Regions from separate parts of the Leifsonia sp. SIMBA_070 genome, predicted to be linked through region 2. Evidence: predicted binding sites of a transcription regulator. Region 2 holds the regulator's gene; the other holds the start of a gene.
The links. The regulator LexA, encoded in region 2, represses DNA repair genes until DNA is damaged. The targets are predictions, from matches to a motif close to TCGAACANNTGTTCGA.
Positions count from the first base shown of each region.

Region 1: uvrA (excinuclease ABC subunit UvrA) is a predicted target of LexA. The motif match lies at 2,636-2,651, and genes of this name have one in related genera.

Region 1 covers NZ_JAWRYK010000001.1:1,728,956-1,737,354, forward strand. Annotated here, with positions in the region: gene uvrA (excinuclease ABC subunit UvrA) at 1-2,534, opposite strand, end outside; gene SB754_RS08115 (hypothetical protein) at 2,936-3,550, opposite strand; gene SB754_RS08120 (DUF58 domain-containing protein) at 3,547-4,884, opposite strand; gene SB754_RS08125 (AAA family ATPase) at 4,881-5,921, opposite strand; gene SB754_RS08130 (hypothetical protein) at 5,959-6,558, opposite strand; gene SB754_RS08135 (DUF4129 domain-containing protein) at 6,555-7,292, opposite strand; gene uvrB (excinuclease ABC subunit UvrB) at 7,313-8,399, opposite strand, start outside.
Region 2 covers NZ_JAWRYK010000001.1:2,055,904-2,064,302, forward strand. Annotated here, with positions in the region: gene hisB (imidazoleglycerol-phosphate dehydratase HisB) at 1-69, opposite strand, end outside; gene SB754_RS09695 (histidinol-phosphate transaminase) at 66-1,214, opposite strand; gene SB754_RS09700 (LysM peptidoglycan-binding domain-containing protein) at 1,286-1,666, opposite strand; gene lexA (transcriptional repressor LexA) at 1,914-2,591, shown strand; gene SB754_RS09710 (metallopeptidase family protein) at 2,598-2,948, opposite strand; gene metE (5-methyltetrahydropteroyltriglutamate--homocysteine S-methyltransferase) at 3,038-5,386, opposite strand; gene SB754_RS09720 (methylenetetrahydrofolate reductase) at 5,383-6,363, opposite strand; gene hflX (GTPase HflX) at 6,654-8,189, opposite strand; gene SB754_RS09730 (class I SAM-dependent methyltransferase) at 8,254-8,399, shown strand, end outside.

The DNA of each region.
Region 1 (8,399 bases), 330 kb from region 2:
CCGAGCCGGACGTAGCCGAGGCCCACGTCGACCAGGGTCTGCAGGTAGCGGTGGATGGCCGAGATCGGCTTGAAGAACTCGGCCGCCTCGCTGATCGGCATGTCGAGCACCTCGGCGATGTTCTTGCCCTTGTAGTGGACGGAGAGAGTGTCGCGGTTGTACCGGGCTCCCCCGCACACCTCGCACGCGACGTAGACGTCGGGCAGGAAGTTCATCTCGATCTTGATCGTGCCGTCGCCCGAGCAGGCCTCGCAGCGGCCTCCCTTGACGTTGAAGCTGAACCGGCCGGGCAGGTACCCGCGGGTCTTCGCCTCCGGGGTCTCGGCGAACAGGGTCCGGATGCGGTCGAACACTCCGGTGTAGGTGGCGGGGTTCGACCGCGGGGTGCGGCCGATCGGCGCCTGGTCGACGTGCACGACCTTGTCGAGGTTCTCGAGCCCGGACACCGTGCGGTGCTTGCCCGGCACCTTGCGGGCGCCGTTGAGCTTGTTGGCCATCACCCGGTAGAGGATGTCGTTGACGAGCGAGGACTTGCCCGACCCGGAGACACCGGTCACCGCGACGAACGTGCCGAGCGGGAAGTCGACCGTCACCTTCTTGAGGTTGTTGGCCTCCGCATCGACCACGCGGATCATCCGCTTCTTGTCGATCTTGCGGCGCTTCGCCGGGATGGCGATCTCGCGCCGCCCCGCCAGGTAGTCGCCGGTCAAGGAGTCGGAGTTCTTCAGCAGATCGTCGTACGAGCCGGAGTGCACGACGTGACCGCCGTTGACCCCGGCGCCCGGACCGATGTCGACGACCCAGTCGGCGGTCCGGATCGTGTCTTCGTCGTGCTCGACCACGATGAGGGTGTTGCCGAGATCGCGGAGAGCGACGAGCGTGTCGATCAGCCGGCGGTTGTCCCGCTGATGGAGGCCGATGCTCGGCTCGTCGAGCACGTACAGCACGCCGGTGAGGCCGGAGCCGATCTGGGTGGCGAGACGGATGCGCTGCGCCTCACCGCCGGAGAGCGTGCCGGCGGCGCGGGCGAGGTCGAGGTAGCTGAGTCCCACCTGGATGAGGAAGTCCAGACGCACCGTGATCTCGCGCAGCACCTGCGCGCCGATCTTCTGCTCGCGCTCGGTCAGGTGAAGCTTCTCCATGAACGAGCGGGCGTCGCTGAGGCTGAGCTGGGAGGCGTCGGCGATGCTCTTGCCGTGCACCAGCACGGCCAGCACCTCGGGCTTGAGGCGCTTTCCGCCGCAGACCGGGCACGGGACCTCGCGGAGGTACTCCGCCCACCGGGCACGCTGCGTGTCGGTCTCGGCCTGCAGGTACTGCCGCTCGATGTACGGGACGACGCCCTCGAAGCCGGAGGTGTACGACATCTCGCGGCCGTAGCGGTTCTTCCACCGGACCTTGACTTCGAAGTTGTCGCCGTGGAGGACCGCATCCTTGACGTTGTCCGGGAGCTTCTTCCATGGGGTCTTCAGCGAGAACTTCAGGTCGCGGGCGAGGCCGTCGAGCAGCTTCTCGTAGTAGTTGAAGAGTCCCTTGCCCTGCGTCGTCCACGGCACGATGACGCCCTCGGCGATGCTGAGGGTGTCGTCGCCCAGCAGCAGCTCGTCGTCGACCGACATGCGGGTGCCGAGGCCGGAGCACTCCGGGCAGGCGCCGAACGGGGCGTTGAACGAGAAGGTGCGCGGCTCGATCTCGGTGAGCTGGATGGGGTGGCCGTTCGGGCAGGACAGCTTCTCGCTGAAGTTCTGCCAGGCGGCCGCACCCTCGCGGTCGACGTAGTTGACCTGGACCAGGCCGTCGGTCAGGCGCAGGGCGGTCTCGAGGGAGTCGGTGAGACGGCCGAGGATGTCCGGTCCGGCGACCAGGCGGTCGACGACGACGGAGATGTCGTGCTTGTACTGCTTCTTGAGCGTCGGCGGGTCGGAGAGCTGGATCTGCTCTCCGTCGACCAGTGCGCGGGAGTAGCCGCTCGCCGCCAGCTCCTTGAAGAGGTCGACGAACTCCCCCTTCTTCTGCGAGACGACGGGGCTGACGACCATGTACCGGGTGCCCGGCTCGAGCTCCATCAGCTGGTCGGCGATCTGCTGGACGGTCTGGCGCTGGATGCGCTCACCGCAGATCGGACAGTGCGGCACGCCGATGCGCGCCCACAGCAGACGCATGTAGTCGTAGATCTCGGTGATCGTGCCGACGGTCGAGCGCGGGTTGCGGTTGGTCGACTTCTGGTCGATCGACACCGCGGGGCTGAGACCCTCGATGAAGTCGACGTCGGGCCGGTCGACCTGCCCGAGGAACTGGCGCGCATACGCCGACAGCGACTCGACGTACCGGCGCTGCCCCTCGGCGAAGATCGTGTCGAACGCGAGCGACGACTTGCCGGACCCGGAGAGCCCCGTGAAGACGACCATCGAGTCTCGCGGGATCTCGAGGTCGACGTTGTGGAGGTTGTGCACCCGCGCGCCACGCACGCTGAGGTGCGACCCGGTCACCCGGCTGATGCTGCCGAAGTCGCTCCTGCTCCGGTCGTCACTCACTCGATCGCTGTTCACTCGCCCGCTGCTCACTCGCTCTATTCTCCGCCATCCATGCTGGGATTTCGGGGGCTGTTCGCCCACCGCGCACCACGCCCGAGGCTTCGAACGTCTGTTCGATTCTACCTGTTCCGGCCAGGTATCCCCCGCAGGCGCGAGTCTACGGGCGACCTCCGACATTGGAACCTTCAGCGGTACGGGATCGGGTGGGTGGAGGTCGGTGGGTCCTGTTCTCAGGAGATCCGCGCTCCTGTTTTCAGGAGATCCGTCCTCCTGTTTTCAGGAGATTTCATGCCGGAGGGTGCTCTGCCTCCTGAAAAGAGGACCTGGGAGAAGGTGCCGGGCCGGTTCTCCTGAAAACAGGAGAACGAATCTCCTGATTTGAGGAGACGTGTGCGGCACCGTCAGCGGCGCAGGAGGGGCGGCACGAGCAGCGCGACCAGAGCGGCCAGCGCGACGCCGGACAGGATGGCCATCGCCGGCACGGATGCCCGCGCACCCGGCAGCACCAGCAGCACGGCCGCGGCCTGCACCGGGACCTGGAGGAGCACGAAGCGGCGCAGCGATGGCAGCAGCACCGCCGGCTGCAGTCGCGCAGCGGGCGGGACGGCCAGCATCCACGACCCGACCACGTGCAGCGCGTGCACACCCGCGATCAGGGCGACCAACCGCAGTGTGAGCGTTCCGGGCTCCACGAGCGACGACAGCACGAGAACGCCCGCGAGCACCCAGGTGACCATCCAGCGCGGTCGCCACACCGCGATCCCGATGAGGAGCGCCGCGATCGCCGTCCACGGGCCATCCGGCACGCCTACCAGGACGAGCGGCAGCGCGATCACGGCGAACAGAGCGCGCAACGACCAGCCCGGCAGCGTCCCGGCCAAGATCTCCCGGCCGACATCGCGAACCTCACCGACGTCGCGAACCTCACCGACGTCGCGAACGTCGCCGACGTCGCGAACGTCGCCGACGTCGCCGGCCCCGCGAGCCTCGCGCATCCCGCCACCCTCGCCGCTCATCGGCGCCGCCCTCCGGCGGTGAGCGCTCGCAGCCCTGCCTCCCGCGACGACGCATCCGGCCAGCGCAGCAGCTCCACTCCGCCCGCCTGCAACTGGTCGAGACGGAGGGTGCGCTCCAGTTCGATGGTGCGGAGGGCCAGCCGCTCCCGCGCGGCAAGGTCACCGGCATCGCGGGCCGGCAGCACATCCACGGCGATCACGCGGTGGCCCGCAGCACGCCAGGTCAGAGCCAGTGTCGCCGGCTGATCATCCAGGAAGGTGCCCAGCACGAACACCAGGGCGCCCGGCGACAGTCGCGGCGAGCGGACGCGCTGGAAGGCGGACCCCGTCGCCGTCGTCAGCTCGATCGCCCGGAGCACACGCTCCCGATGCCGGGCACCGGCCCGGGGCGGGAGGACGCGGCGGGACTCGCCCAGGTCGTCGAACCCGATCCTGTCGCCCACGGCGGCGTACGCGACGGCGAGCGACGATGCCGCCTCCCGGGCGATGTCGAGCGACGACACCGCCGGCCGGGGGTACGCCCGCGACCAATCGGCGACGACGCCGGTGACGTCGTCGCGGGCATCCACCACCAGATGGACGGCCGCGTCCGACGTGGCCGTCGTGCGACGGACGTACAGCTCTCCCTCGCGGCCGGCGCGCGCGGTGGCCCGCCAGTCGATGCGCCGCAGACGGTCGCCTGGATGGAACAGGTCGATGTCGCGGAACTCGCCCCCGTCGCCGGGCCGCGTCGACACGTGCTGCCCCGTCAGCCCGAGCAGCCGGGCGGGAAGAGGGAGGCTGCGCACGGGCGCCTGGCGCGGCCGCACCACCCGCTCCACGACGGCCTGCTCCCCGGGTTCGGACACCCACACGGCGTCGGCTCCGATGGCGCGCGCCTCCACCGCGGCGAGCCGCTGCGGTCCGGTGTGCACGAGAGGGACGAGCCCGGTCGCGCGGTCGGCGGCGCGCGGCGTGACCACCGCATCCATCGGCGCCGAACCGCCCAGGGCCAGCCGCAGCTGCAGCGCGTCCGGACGCTCGGTCGCGCCGGAGCGCAGATGCACGGTCACCGCCGCGATGCCGTCCGCCGCCGTGCCCGCCTCTTCGCCATAGCTCGCGGAGGAGGTGATCACCACATCCGCGGACGGGCGGCGGTCCCAGGCGAGCGCCGCTGCCAGGAGGAGTGGCGCGCCGACCAGTGCGGGCTCGACGCGCGACATCACGAACGCCGCGACGACGGCGATCACGCCGACGACGACGGCTCCGGCCAGGGCGGGGCTGAGCGTCCATCCGGTCGGGGTGCGCGTCTCCCTCGCGTCGCGGTCGGTCATCGTCACGTCGCGGTCGGTCATCGGCGCGCCGCGTCCGCCTGCCGCGCTCCGCCCGCCCGCTGGGCCGCCCCGACCGCCGGAGGACCGGCCACGGTGTTGACGACCTCGGTCACGACCTGCTCGGCCCGGACGCCGCCCGTCCAGGCCTGCACCGTGAGCGTGAGGCGGTGCGCGAGCACAGGGACGGCGACGGATTTCACGTCGTCCGGGATGACGAAGTCGCGGCCGTCGAGCACCGCCAGCGCCCGCGCGACGAGCAGCAGGCCCTGCGAGCCGCGGGGGGACGCTCCCACCTCGACGGAGCGGTGCCGACGTGTGGCGGCGGCCAGGCGGACGCAGTAGTCGGCGATGTCCGGGTCGACATCCACGGCCTCCACGCCCGCCTGCATCGCAGCGAGCGTTTCGGCGTCGATGACCGGCTCGACGGTCGCCACCTCGTGCCGGCGCGACACGCGCGCGAGCAGCACCCGCGATTCCCCCGCCTCGTCCGGATAGCCGACGCTCAACCGCACCATGAAGCGGTCGAGCTGCGCCTCGGGCAACGCGTAGGTGCCTTCCGACTCGATCGGGTTCGCGGTCGCGACGACGTGGAACGGCGTGGGGAGCGGGAAGCTGCTGCCCTCGACCGAGACCTGGCCCTCGGCCATCGCCTCCAGCAGCGCGGACTGCGTCTTCGGGGACGTGCGGTTGATCTCGTCGGCCAGGAACAGGCCGGTGAAGACAGGCCCCGGCCGGAACTCGAACTCCGCGGTGCGCGGCACGTAGACGAACGAGCCGGTGATGTCCGACGGGAGCAGGTCGGGCGTGCACTGCAGCCGTCGGAAGTCGAGTCCGACCGCGGCCGCGATGCTGCGCGCCGCAAGCGTTTTACCGAGACCGGGCACGTCCTCGAACAGGACGTGCCCGCCGGCGAGGATGGTCGCGAAGGCGACCCGCAGCGGCTCGCGCATCCCCACGACCACCGTTCCGACCCGGGCGAGGACGTCGGCGCCGAGCCGCGCGATCTCGGCGACCGTCAGCGAGGACGCCGCCGGCTCGGTGTGGACGTCGCCGTTCAGCGATGAGGCGGGGCCCTGCTCGACGGGGAGGCGGGGATCAGCGGGCACGGGGCGGCTCCTTGGCTTCGGCGGCGTTGGTGGCGGTGGCGGTGGCGGAGAGGACTGCCGACGCCGGTTCGACTTCGTCCGGTGCGTGCGGCGAGGCGACCCGGGCGTCGAGCTGCTCGAGCCGGGTCACTGCCGCGGCGACCTCTGCCGTGCGCGGCGGCGCGACGGCCGAGCCGCGACGGAGGAGCTGCAGCGCGTCGGCGCCGAGGAGCTGCTCGAGCTGCGCGTCCGCGGCGCGGTCCTCCAGGTCGAGTCCGTGCAGCGCCAGAGCGCGTTCGGCGATGGACCGCACCCGGCGCACGCCCTCCGGCGACGCACGGCCGCCCCGCGCGCCGAGCGACCAGCCCAGCTGGACGACGTCACGGCGCGCGCCCGGCCTCGGCGGAGGCGGGAGGGTCGCCCAGACCACGTCGGCGGCCTCGCCGAGGGCGGAGAGGCAGGCCGTCAGTGCGAGGGCGGCGGCACCCAGCCCTATCGCGTGGGCCGAATCCATCCCCAGGTACCAGGCGGCGACGGCAAAGGCGATGCCGAGGATCGCAGACAGGATGAGGCGGCGCAGCATCCGGGGCGGCAGGCGGCGGGGGCTCATGGTCGACCACCGGGAGCGATCTTCGCCGCCGGGCCGCTGCTCCAGGAGGCGCGCAGGGCGTCGACGGCGTCGCGGGCGGCCGCCACGTCGTCCGCTGTGACCGGTGCGGTGCTGAACCGTGCCCGAAGGTAGAGTCCGAGGAACCGCCGGGCAGCATCCCGGTCGGTGGCCACGCGGGCCACAACGCGTGCGGCGAACTCGGCAGGTGTCTCGGCGGGGAGGCGACGGACGCCCGAGTCGGCGGCGCCCTCCTCCAGCCCCAGCCAGGCGCGCTCGATGGCGTCGCGCGGCTCCCGGGGTTCGGTCAGCAGGTCGGAAGCACGGTCGAGTCCGCGACGCACCTGCTCGGGCTCGGGGCCGGCGTCCGGCTCCTGGGGAGCGTCGGCGAGCTCCGAGCCGGTGACGCTGAGAAGAGCGGGGAGTTCCGGGCTCGGGCTGCGTCGGCGCCGCAGACGCCAGAGGATCGCCAGGGCGATGACGACGGCGAGCACGATCAGGACGACGAGCAGCCAGGAGACGTCGATCCGCAGTTGCTCGCCCAGCTGCTGCGGCTCAGGGGTGCCGGTGGTTCCCTGGTCAGGTCGCCCGGTGACGACCGGACCCGGCGGGAGGAACACTCGCGGACCGGTGAAAGCGGGCGCGCCCTGGAACGCGACCGCTACGACGGTGAGCGCGACGAGCACCGCGCAGGCGACGAAGGTCCACCGTCGCCGTCCTGTCCTCGTCGAAGCCACCCTGCCACCGTAACGCGTGGTCAGCCCAGGTGTCCGGCCTTCTCCATCTGACGCAGGTCGCGCTTCAGGTCCGACAGCTCGTCGCGCAGCCGCGCGGCCAGCTCGAACTTGAGCTCACCGGCCGCCGCCAGCATCTGCTGGTTGAGGTCGGCGATGAGTCCCTCGAGCTCGGCGGCGCCCTGCGCGGCGATGCCTCCGTTGCGGAGGTTGGGCGTGGGGCTCTTGCGCTTCTGCTCGCGCCCCGCCAGGATGCGTGCCGTGTCGGCCTCCTCGCGGGCGAGGACCTCCGTGATGTCGGCGATCCGCTTCCGCAGCGGCTGCGGGTCGATGCCGTTCACCCGGTTGTACTCGATCTGCTTCTCGCGCCGACGATCCGTCTCTTCGATCGCGTTCTTCATCGAGTCGGTCAGGACGTCGGCGTACATGTGCACCTGACCGGACACGTTTCGCGCCGCACGCCCGATCGTCTGGATCAGCGAGGTCGACGAGCGGAGGAAGCCCTCCTTATCGGCGTCGAGGATCGCGACCAGCGACACCTCAGGAAGGTCGAGACCTTCTCGCAGCAGGTTGATGCCCACGAGCACGTCGTACACGCCCGCGCGCAACTCGGTCAGGAGCTCGACGCGCCGCAGCGTGTCGACGTCGGAGTGCAGATAGCGCACCTTCACGCCGGCCTCGGCGAGGAAGTCGGTCAACTCCTCGGCCATCTTCTTGGTCAGGGTCGTCACCAGGATGCGCTCGTCGCGCTCGACCCGCTGGCGGATCTCTTCCAGCAGGTCGTCGATCTGGCCCTTGGTCGGCTTCACGACGATCTCCGGGTCGATCAGACCCGTCGGGCGGATGATCTGCTCCACCACGCCGTCTGCGATGCCCATCTCGTACTTGCCCGGCGTCGCGGACAGGTACACCGTCTGACCCACGCGATCCTTGAACTCGTTCCACTTCAGCGGACGGTTGTCGAGAGCGCTCGGGAGGCGGAAGCCGTGCTCCACCAGCGTGCGCTTGCGCGACGCGTCGCCTTCGTACATCGCGCCGATCTGCGGCACCGTGACGTGGGACTCGTCGATCACCACGAGGAAGTCGTCCGGGAAGTAGTCGAGGAGGCAG
Region 2 (8,399 bases):
GAGGTCGAGGCTCAGCGCGATACTGGACTCGCTCGTCTCCCGCGTGACCGTGGCGGTGCGATTCGTCATGCGTCCGAGTCTACCGGGGCGGCCTGGGACCGTTCGGGGGCCTGCTCCTCGCGGACGGCGGCGGTCGAGGGCCGGCCCAGCGCCGCCAACGCGTCGAGGAACGTCGTGGTCTCCGCCTCCGTGCCCGCCGTCACGCGCAGGTGGTGCGGGATGCCGACGTCGCGGATCAGGATGCCGCGCTCGGCGAGCGCCTCGAAGGTCGCGTGCGGGTCGTCCACCCCGCCGAAGAGCACGAAGTTGCTCCCGGAGCGGTGCGGCGTGTAACCGAGACGATCGAGCTCCGTGACGAGCCGGTCGCGCTGCGCGCGGATCTCGCCCACCATGGCCAGCATCTCGTCGGAGTGGGCGAGGGCGCCCAGAGCCGCCGCCTGCGTCAGGGCCGACAGGTGGTACGGCAGCCGGACCAGGCGCAGCGCGTCGATCACGGCTGGGTCGGCCGCCAGGTAGCCCACTCGGGCGCCGGCGAACGCGAACGCCTTGCTCATCGTGCGGGAGATGAGCAGGCGCGGGCGCCCGGGCAGCAGAGTGAGCGCGGAGGGCACGCCGTCTGGCAGGAACTCGGCGTACGCCTCGTCGACCACCACGATGCCGCGGGCGGCGGCGTAGGCGGCCTCGATGGTCTCGAGCGCCAGCGGGGTGCCGGTCGGGTTGTTCGGGGAGCAGAGGATGACGATGTCGGGATCGAGGGCGCGGATCTGCTCCGCGGCCGTCTCGGGCGACAGCTCGTAGCCCGCGTCCCGCGTGCCTGCCAGGTACTCGGTGCCTGTTCCCGACGCCAGGAGCGGGTACATGGAGTAGGTGGGGGCGAACCCGAGCAGAGTGCGGCCCGGACCGCCGAAGGCCTGGAGGATGTGCTGCAGCACCTCGTTGGACCCGTTCGCCGCCCAGATCTGCTCGGCGGTGAGGCCGTGCCCGAGGTAGCGCGCGAACGCCTCCCGCAGTTCGGTGAACTCGCGGTCGGGGTAGCGGTTGACTCCGCCGACGGCGGCGGCGACCCGCGCGACGATATCGGCGGCAACATCCTCGGGAACCGGATGAGTGTTCTCGTTCACGTTGAGCGCGACGGGCACCGGACGCTGGGGAGCGCCGTACGGCGAGCGACCACGAAGGTCGTCCCGGATCGGCAGCTCGGAGAGAGAAGTCACCGTTCAATCGTAGTCAGCGCGAGAGCCCTGACGTCCCTGGATGACGAACGTGGAGCCTTCGTGAGGTCGGGCTACTTCGCGTACTTGGTCGGCACCGCGAGCTGCTGCCCGGGAGAGACGACAGCCGACTCCAAGCCGTTCAGCGACACCAGGTCGGCGATCACGTCGCGCGGATCGGCGTTCGGGGCGACGCGCTCGGCGACCGACCAGAGAGAGTCGCCCGACTCCACGGTGACGTACTGGAAGCTGACGTGCGTCTGCTCGCCGTTGGCGACCGCGCCGCCGCCGTTCAGGGCGAAGACGAGCGCGCCGATGACCAGCGGCAGGGCGACGAGCGCCGAGAGGACAGCGCGACCGCGACGGGTGAGGCGCAGGCGTACGCGCGCTCCCTCGGGCAGCGGCGGTACCGCACGCAGGGCGGGAACCGACTCGCTCATCAGTACTGCACTCATGGCCGTGACCTCCTCAGACTCGCGGGTGCGAAGCTGTGTTCCGAATGTATCTTCGAATGTCTGAATCCGCAAGGTACCCTCCACTGAGGAAATACCCGAGGAAATCGGCGACACGCTCGAACACATGTTTGTCTTCCCCTTCTGACGCGGATACAGTTTCGACTGTCTGAGAACATCAGATCAGGTACCACCGACATTCGTGCCGGGGAGCGATCCCGGACGACGCCGACGCCAGGAGAGGACGCCCGTGTCGAATGAGAACCAGGCCCGCGGGGGCACCCGCCGCCGGAAGAACCTCAGCGACAAGCAGCTCGCCATCCTGGATGTGATCCAGCGGTCGGTGAGCCAGCGCGGCTATCCGCCGAGCATGCGCGAGATCGGCGACGCGGTCGGGCTGTCCTCGCTCTCCTCCGTGACCCACCAGCTGAACCAGCTGGAGCTGAGCGGCTATCTGCGGCGCGACCCCAACCGGCCGCGCGCGCTCGAGATCCTGATCGACCTGCCCTCGGCGGGCCCGACGCCCGACTACGAGAACCAGACGCCCGTCGGCGACGCCGCCATGGTGCCGCTCGTCGGCCGGATCGCCGCGGGCATCCCGATCACGGCGGAGCAGCAGGTGGACGAGGTGTTCCCGCTCCCCCGCCAGCTCGTCGGCAACGGCGAGCTGTTCATGCTGAAGGTCGTCGGGGAGTCGATGATCGACGCGGCGATCTGCGACGGCGACTGGGTCGTCATCCGCGCGCAGAACACCGCCGAGAACGGCGACATCGTCGCGGCGATGCTCGACGAGGAGGCGACGGTCAAGGTGTTCCGTCAGCGCGACGGGCACACCTGGCTGCTGCCGCGCAACTCCAACTTCGAGCCCATCCTCGGCGACTTCGCGCAGGTGCTCGGCAAGGTTGTCGCGGTCCTCCGCGCCGTCTGACTGCTCCTACGCCCAGCCGAGTTCGCGCAGGCGGTCGTCGGAGAGCCCGAAGTAGTGCCCGATCTCGTGCACGAGCGTGACGTGCACCCGCGCCCTCAGCTCCTCCACGGTGGAGGCCGACGCCTCCAGGTTGTTGCGGAACAGGGTGATGCGATCCGGCAGCTCGCCGAACCCGTACACCGAGCGCCGGGTCAGCGGCCGGCCGCTGTACAGGCCGAACAGCCGCGGCCGTGCCCCCCACGGCTGGTCCTCGATCAGGATCGCGACGTTCTCGAGCGGGCCCACCATGTCGTCCGGCAAGGACTCGAAGATGTCGTCGACCATCCGCTCGAACTCGTCGTCCGCGATGCGCACCATGGGCTCATCCTCACACGCCACGGACGCCTCCGGCCCCGGTTCGCTGTACGCGTACCGGGGCCGGAGGCGGGCGATGAGCCCGAAGAGGGTCAGGCCGTGACGGAGGCCCGCTCCCGGACGCCGCGCGTCGCCTCGATGATGTTGCGGAGCGATGCGACCGTCTCGTCGTAGCCGCGGGTCTTCAGGCCGCAGTCCGGGTTCACCCAGAGCTGGCGGCCGGGGATCGCGTCGAGCGCGGTCTCGAGCAGCTCGGTGACCTCCTCGACCGACGGGACGCGCGGCGAGTGGATGTCGTAGACGCCCGGCCCGATGCCGTGCTCGAAGCCGGAGCGCTGGATGTCGTGCACGACCTCCATGCGGCTGCGTGCCGCCTCGATGCTGGTGACATCGGCGTCGAGGTTGCGGATCGCGTCGATCACCACGCCGAACTCCGAGTAGCAGAGGTGCGTGTGGATCTGGGTGCGGTCCTCGACGCCCGACGTGGCCAGGCGGAACGAGCCGACCGACCACTCCAGGTAGTCGTCCTGCGCGGCCTTCTTCAGCGGCAGCAGCTCGCGCAGCGCCGGCTCGTCCACCTGCACGACGCGGATGCCCGCCTCCTCCAGGTCGGCGATCTCGTCCCGCAGCGCGAGGGCGACCTGCCGGGCGGTCTCGCCGAGCGGCTGGTCGTCGCGCACGAACGACCACGCCAGGATGGTCACCGGACCGGTCAGCATCCCCTTCACCGGCTTCTCGGTGAGGCTCTGCGTGAAGGCCGACCAGTCGACCGTGATCGGCGCCGGCCGGGACACGTCTCCCCAGAGGATGGAGGGGCGCGTGCAGCGCGAGCCGTACGACTGCACCCAGCCGTTCTGCGTCACCGCGAACCCGTCGAGGTTCTCGGCGAAGTACTGCACCATGTCGTTGCGCTCGGGCTCGCCGTGCACGATGACGTCGATGCCGATCTCCTCCTGCAGGTCCACCACGCGCTTGATCTCGTCGCGCATGCGGCCCAGGTACTCCGCCTCGCTGATCAGTCCCTTGGCGAGCTGCGCGCGCGAGCGGCGGATGTCCGCGGTCTGCGGGAACGAGCCGATGGTCGTCGTGGGGAGGAACGGGAGGCCGAGCGCCTCGTCCTGCGCCGTCTGCCGGTCGGCGTACTCGCCACGGCGGAAGTCGGCTTCGGTCAGCGCCGCCTCGCGCTCGCGCACGGCCGGCACCCGGACGCCCGGCGCGGACGCGCGATCGGCCAGCGCCGCGGTCGCAGCGGTCAGCTCCTCCTGGATGGCCTCGTGGCCGTCCACGATGCCGCGCGCGAGCACGGCCACCTGGGCGACCTTCTGGTCGGCGAAGGCGAGCCAGGTCTTGAGGCGAACGTCCAGCTCCGGCTCGTCGTCCACGTCGTGCGGCACGTGCAGCAGCGAGGTGGAGGTGGAGACGGCGACATCGGGGCTGAGCGAGAGGAGCTCGGTCAGCGCGCCGAACGCAGCCTCCAGGTCGCCGCGCCAGATGTTGTGGCCGTCGATCACGCCGCCGACCAGGGTCTTCGTGGCGAGGGCGGAGGCCGTCGCCGCGTCGAGCCCTGTGGGGATCGAGCCGCGCACCAGGTCGAGCGAGATCGCTTCGACCGGGCTGGCCGCAAGCGGCGCGAGCGCGTCGTCCAGACTGCCGTACGGCGCCGCGACGAACAGCGCCGGACGGTCGGCGGAGCCACCCAACGTGCCGTAGGCGGTGGTCACCGCGGCGAGCACGGCCTCCCGCGACTCGTCGATGCTCTCGCTGACCAGGGCCGGCTCGTCGAGCTGCGCCCAGGGCGCGCCGGCGGCGGCGAGGCGGGACAGCAGCTCCGCGTAGACGGGAAGCAGGTCGGCGAGGCGGGACAGCGGACGGAAGCCCTCCGGCGCGTCGTCGCTCGGCTTGCTCAGCAGCAGGAACGTAACGGGGCCGACCACGACAGGGCGGGTCACGAAGCCGGCAGCGCGCGCCTCCTCGAACTCGCGCACGATCCGGTCGGAGGCCAGACGGAAGCCCGTCTCCGGGCCGATCTCGGGCACCAGGTAGTGGTAGTTGGAGTCGAACCACTTGGTCATCTCGAGCGGCGGGTTCTCGCCCTCGCCACGGGCGATCGTGAAGTAGCCGGCCAGGTCGACGGAGCCGTCCGCGGCGGCGAGGGAGGCGAAGCGCGACGGGAGGGCTCCGACGGTGACCGCCGCATCCAGCACCTGGTCGTAGAAGCTGAAGCTCTCCGGGATGGATGCGTCGGCACGGCCGAGGCCCAGCGACGCGAGGCGCTCGCGGGTGGTCGCGCGCAGCTCGGCGGCGGTCGCCTCCAGCTCCTCGGCGGAGGTGGAGCCGGCCCAGAACGCCTCGACGGCCTTCTTCAGCTCGCGGCGGCGCCCGATGCGCGGGTAGCCGATGATCGTGCCCGCCGGGAAAGGCGTGCGGGTGGTGTCGGTCATGCTGGTTCCTTTTCGGTGGCCGATTTCTCGGGGGTGGGACAGGCAGGACGGTCCGGGGACGCCAAGGCGCCGATCCGGTCGAGCACGGACAGGACCGCCTCGTGCTGGTTGAACGTGTACAGGTGGAGTCCGGGAGCGCCGCCGTCGAGCAGGCGCTGCCCGAGACGCGCGGCCCAGGCGATGCCGATCTCGCGACGGCCCTCGTCGGTCGGCTCGACCTCCAGCTCGATGGCCAGGTCGCTGGGGAGGTCCTCGCCGCTGAGCTCGAGCATCCGCTTCAGACGGGCGGGGCTGGTGACGGGCATGATGCCCGGCAGGATGGGGAACGCCACGCCCGCTTCAGCGGCGCGCTGCGCGAAGTGGAGGTAGTCCTCCGCGTGGAAGAAGAGCTGCGTGATCCCGAGGTTCGCCCCGGCCGCCTGCTTGGCGAGCAGCGCGTCGATGTCCTGCGAGACCGACCGCGACGACGGGTGCCCGTTCGGGAAGGCGGCGACGGCGATCTGCACGTGCTCGCGGTGCTCCAGGACGGCGCGGGCAGGAAGGCCGGGAACCGGGAGCTCGCCGTACGGCACGCGCTCCGCCTGCACCCGGTGGATGAGCTGCACCAGCTCGGCCGTGGTGCGGATGTCGCCGATCGGGTCGACTCCCTCGGGCAGGCCGACGGGAGGGTCGCCGCGCACGGCCAGGAACCGGCGCACACCGGCATCCAGGAACTCGCGGATCAGCCGGTTCGCCTCCTCATGCGACGAGCCGACGCAGGTCAGGTGCGCCATCGGGCTCACGTCGGTGTGCTCGATGATGTACCGGAGCACCTCCAGGGAGGCCGTCCGCGAGGAGCCGCCCGCGCCGAACGTCACCGAGATGAAGTCGGGGTGCGCGGCCGCCAGACGGTCGATCGTGGCGGGAAGAGCGGCGGCGGCGCGCTCGTTGCGCGGAGGGTACAGCTCGAAGGAGTACCGGGCCTCGGTACAGCTCATGGGCTCCTCGAATGGTCGGACAGCGGCACGGGACGTCCCGCGCACTGCGTCGGAACACAGTGCGGGGTCGCACGGGCGGGTGCCGGGCTCGGCTGTCGCACCACGTCAGCGGTCGCCCGCTGCGGTTGAGAGGAAATCTAGCAACGCGAAAGGCCGGACGGAATCGTCCGTGTCATGCTTCGACACATCGATCCCGTCCGGCCTTCGTTCACATTCGTGACGAATGTGGCCTCCCGCTCACTGATACCCCACATTCGTGACGAATCGGGGGGCGACCTCGGAGGGTACGGCTAGGTGGTCGCCGTCACCTCGAACGGCTCGAACGCCGCGTGGTACTCGGGCATGATCCGCGCGGTGACGCGGGTGCCCTCCTCCACATACTCGGTCGAGATCACCCGGCCGCGCTCGTGGAGGGCGGAGATCAGATCTCCGCGGTCGTACGGAACGACCAGCTCCACCTCCAGGGACGGATCGGGCAGCAGCCGCGCGATGGCGGCGAGGATCTCGTCGATCCCCTCGCCCGTCCGCGCCGAGGCGAAGATCGCCCCCGGCTCGAGACCGCGCAGCACCAGGCGCTCGTCCTCGGGGATCAGGTCGGCCTTGTTGAAGACCACGATCTCCGGGATGTCGCGGGCCCCGACCTCGCCGATCACGTCGCGGACCGTCGCCAGCTGCGACGCCGGGTCCGGGTGCGAACCGTCGACGACGTGCAGGATGACGTCGGAGTCGGCGACCTCCTCCAGCGTCGAGCGGAACGCCTCCACCAGCTGGTGCGGCAGGTTGCGCACGAAGCCGACGGTGTCGGCCAGCGTGTACAGACGGCCGTCGGCGGTGACCGAACGGCGCACCGTCGCATCCAGGGTCGCGAACAGCGCATTCTCGACGAGCACGCCCGCCTTGGTGACGCGGTTCAGGAGGCTCGACTTGCCGGCGTTGGTGTAGCCGGCGATCGCCACCGACGGCACCGAGTTGCGGTTACGGTTGGCGCGCTTCGCCTCGCGGGCGGGCTTGAAGCCGGCGATCTGCTTGCGCAGCCGGGCCATCCGGGTGTGGATGCGGCGGCGGTCCAGCTCGATCTTCGTCTCACCGGGACCACGGGAGCCCATACCGGCGCCCGCGCCGCCCACCTGGCCACCGGCCTGGCGGGACATCGACTCGCCCCAGCCGCGGAGGCGCGGGAGCAGGTACTCGAGCTGTGCAAGCTCTACCTGCGCCTTGCCCTCACGGCTCTTGGCGTGCTGGCTGAAGATGTCGAGGATCACCGCGGTGCGGTCGATCACCTTCACCTTCACCACGTCCTCCAGTGCGCGGCGCTGGCTCGGCGCGAGCTCGGTGTCGGCGATCACGGTGTCCGCTCCGAGAGCGGCCACGATTCCGGCCAGTTCCTCGGCCTTTCCGCGGCCGAGGTAGGTGCTCGCGTCCGGGTGCGGTCGGCGCTGCAGCATCCCGTCGAGGACCGCCGCGCCGGCGGTCTCGGCGAGTGCGGCCAGTTCGCGCATCGAGTTCTCTGCGTCCTGCAGGGAGCCCTGCGAGTAGACGCCGATGAGCACCACGTTCTCCAGCCGCAGCTGCCGGTACTCCACCTCGGTGACGTCCTGCAGCTCGGTCGAGAGACCGGAGACGCGGCGCAGCGCCGCGCGCTCCTCCCGGTCGAACTGCTCTCCGTCATGCGAGCCACCGTCCACGGCGTCGCTCTGCAGTGCCTGGGCGCGAGCGCCGGCGCTTCCGCCGAACAGCGTCACCGCTGCGTGGTTGCGCTCGGTCGCGAGCACACGTGCGACCACGTCGTCTGCGTCGTGCTCGCGGATATCGGTCTTATCAGTCATTCATTCCCCTGATCCGGGTCAACCCTAGTTCGTCTTGTACTTCTGTGTCCTGTACGGTCTGCATATGGCCAGCGGAGATCACTACTTTTCCCCGGCGCCCGAGAGCGAGGTGAACCTGCGGCCGTTCACCGTACGCCTCGCCGGGCAGACGTACGAGCTGGTGACGGCCAACGGGATCTTCAGCCCCGAACGCGTCGACACGGGTACGCG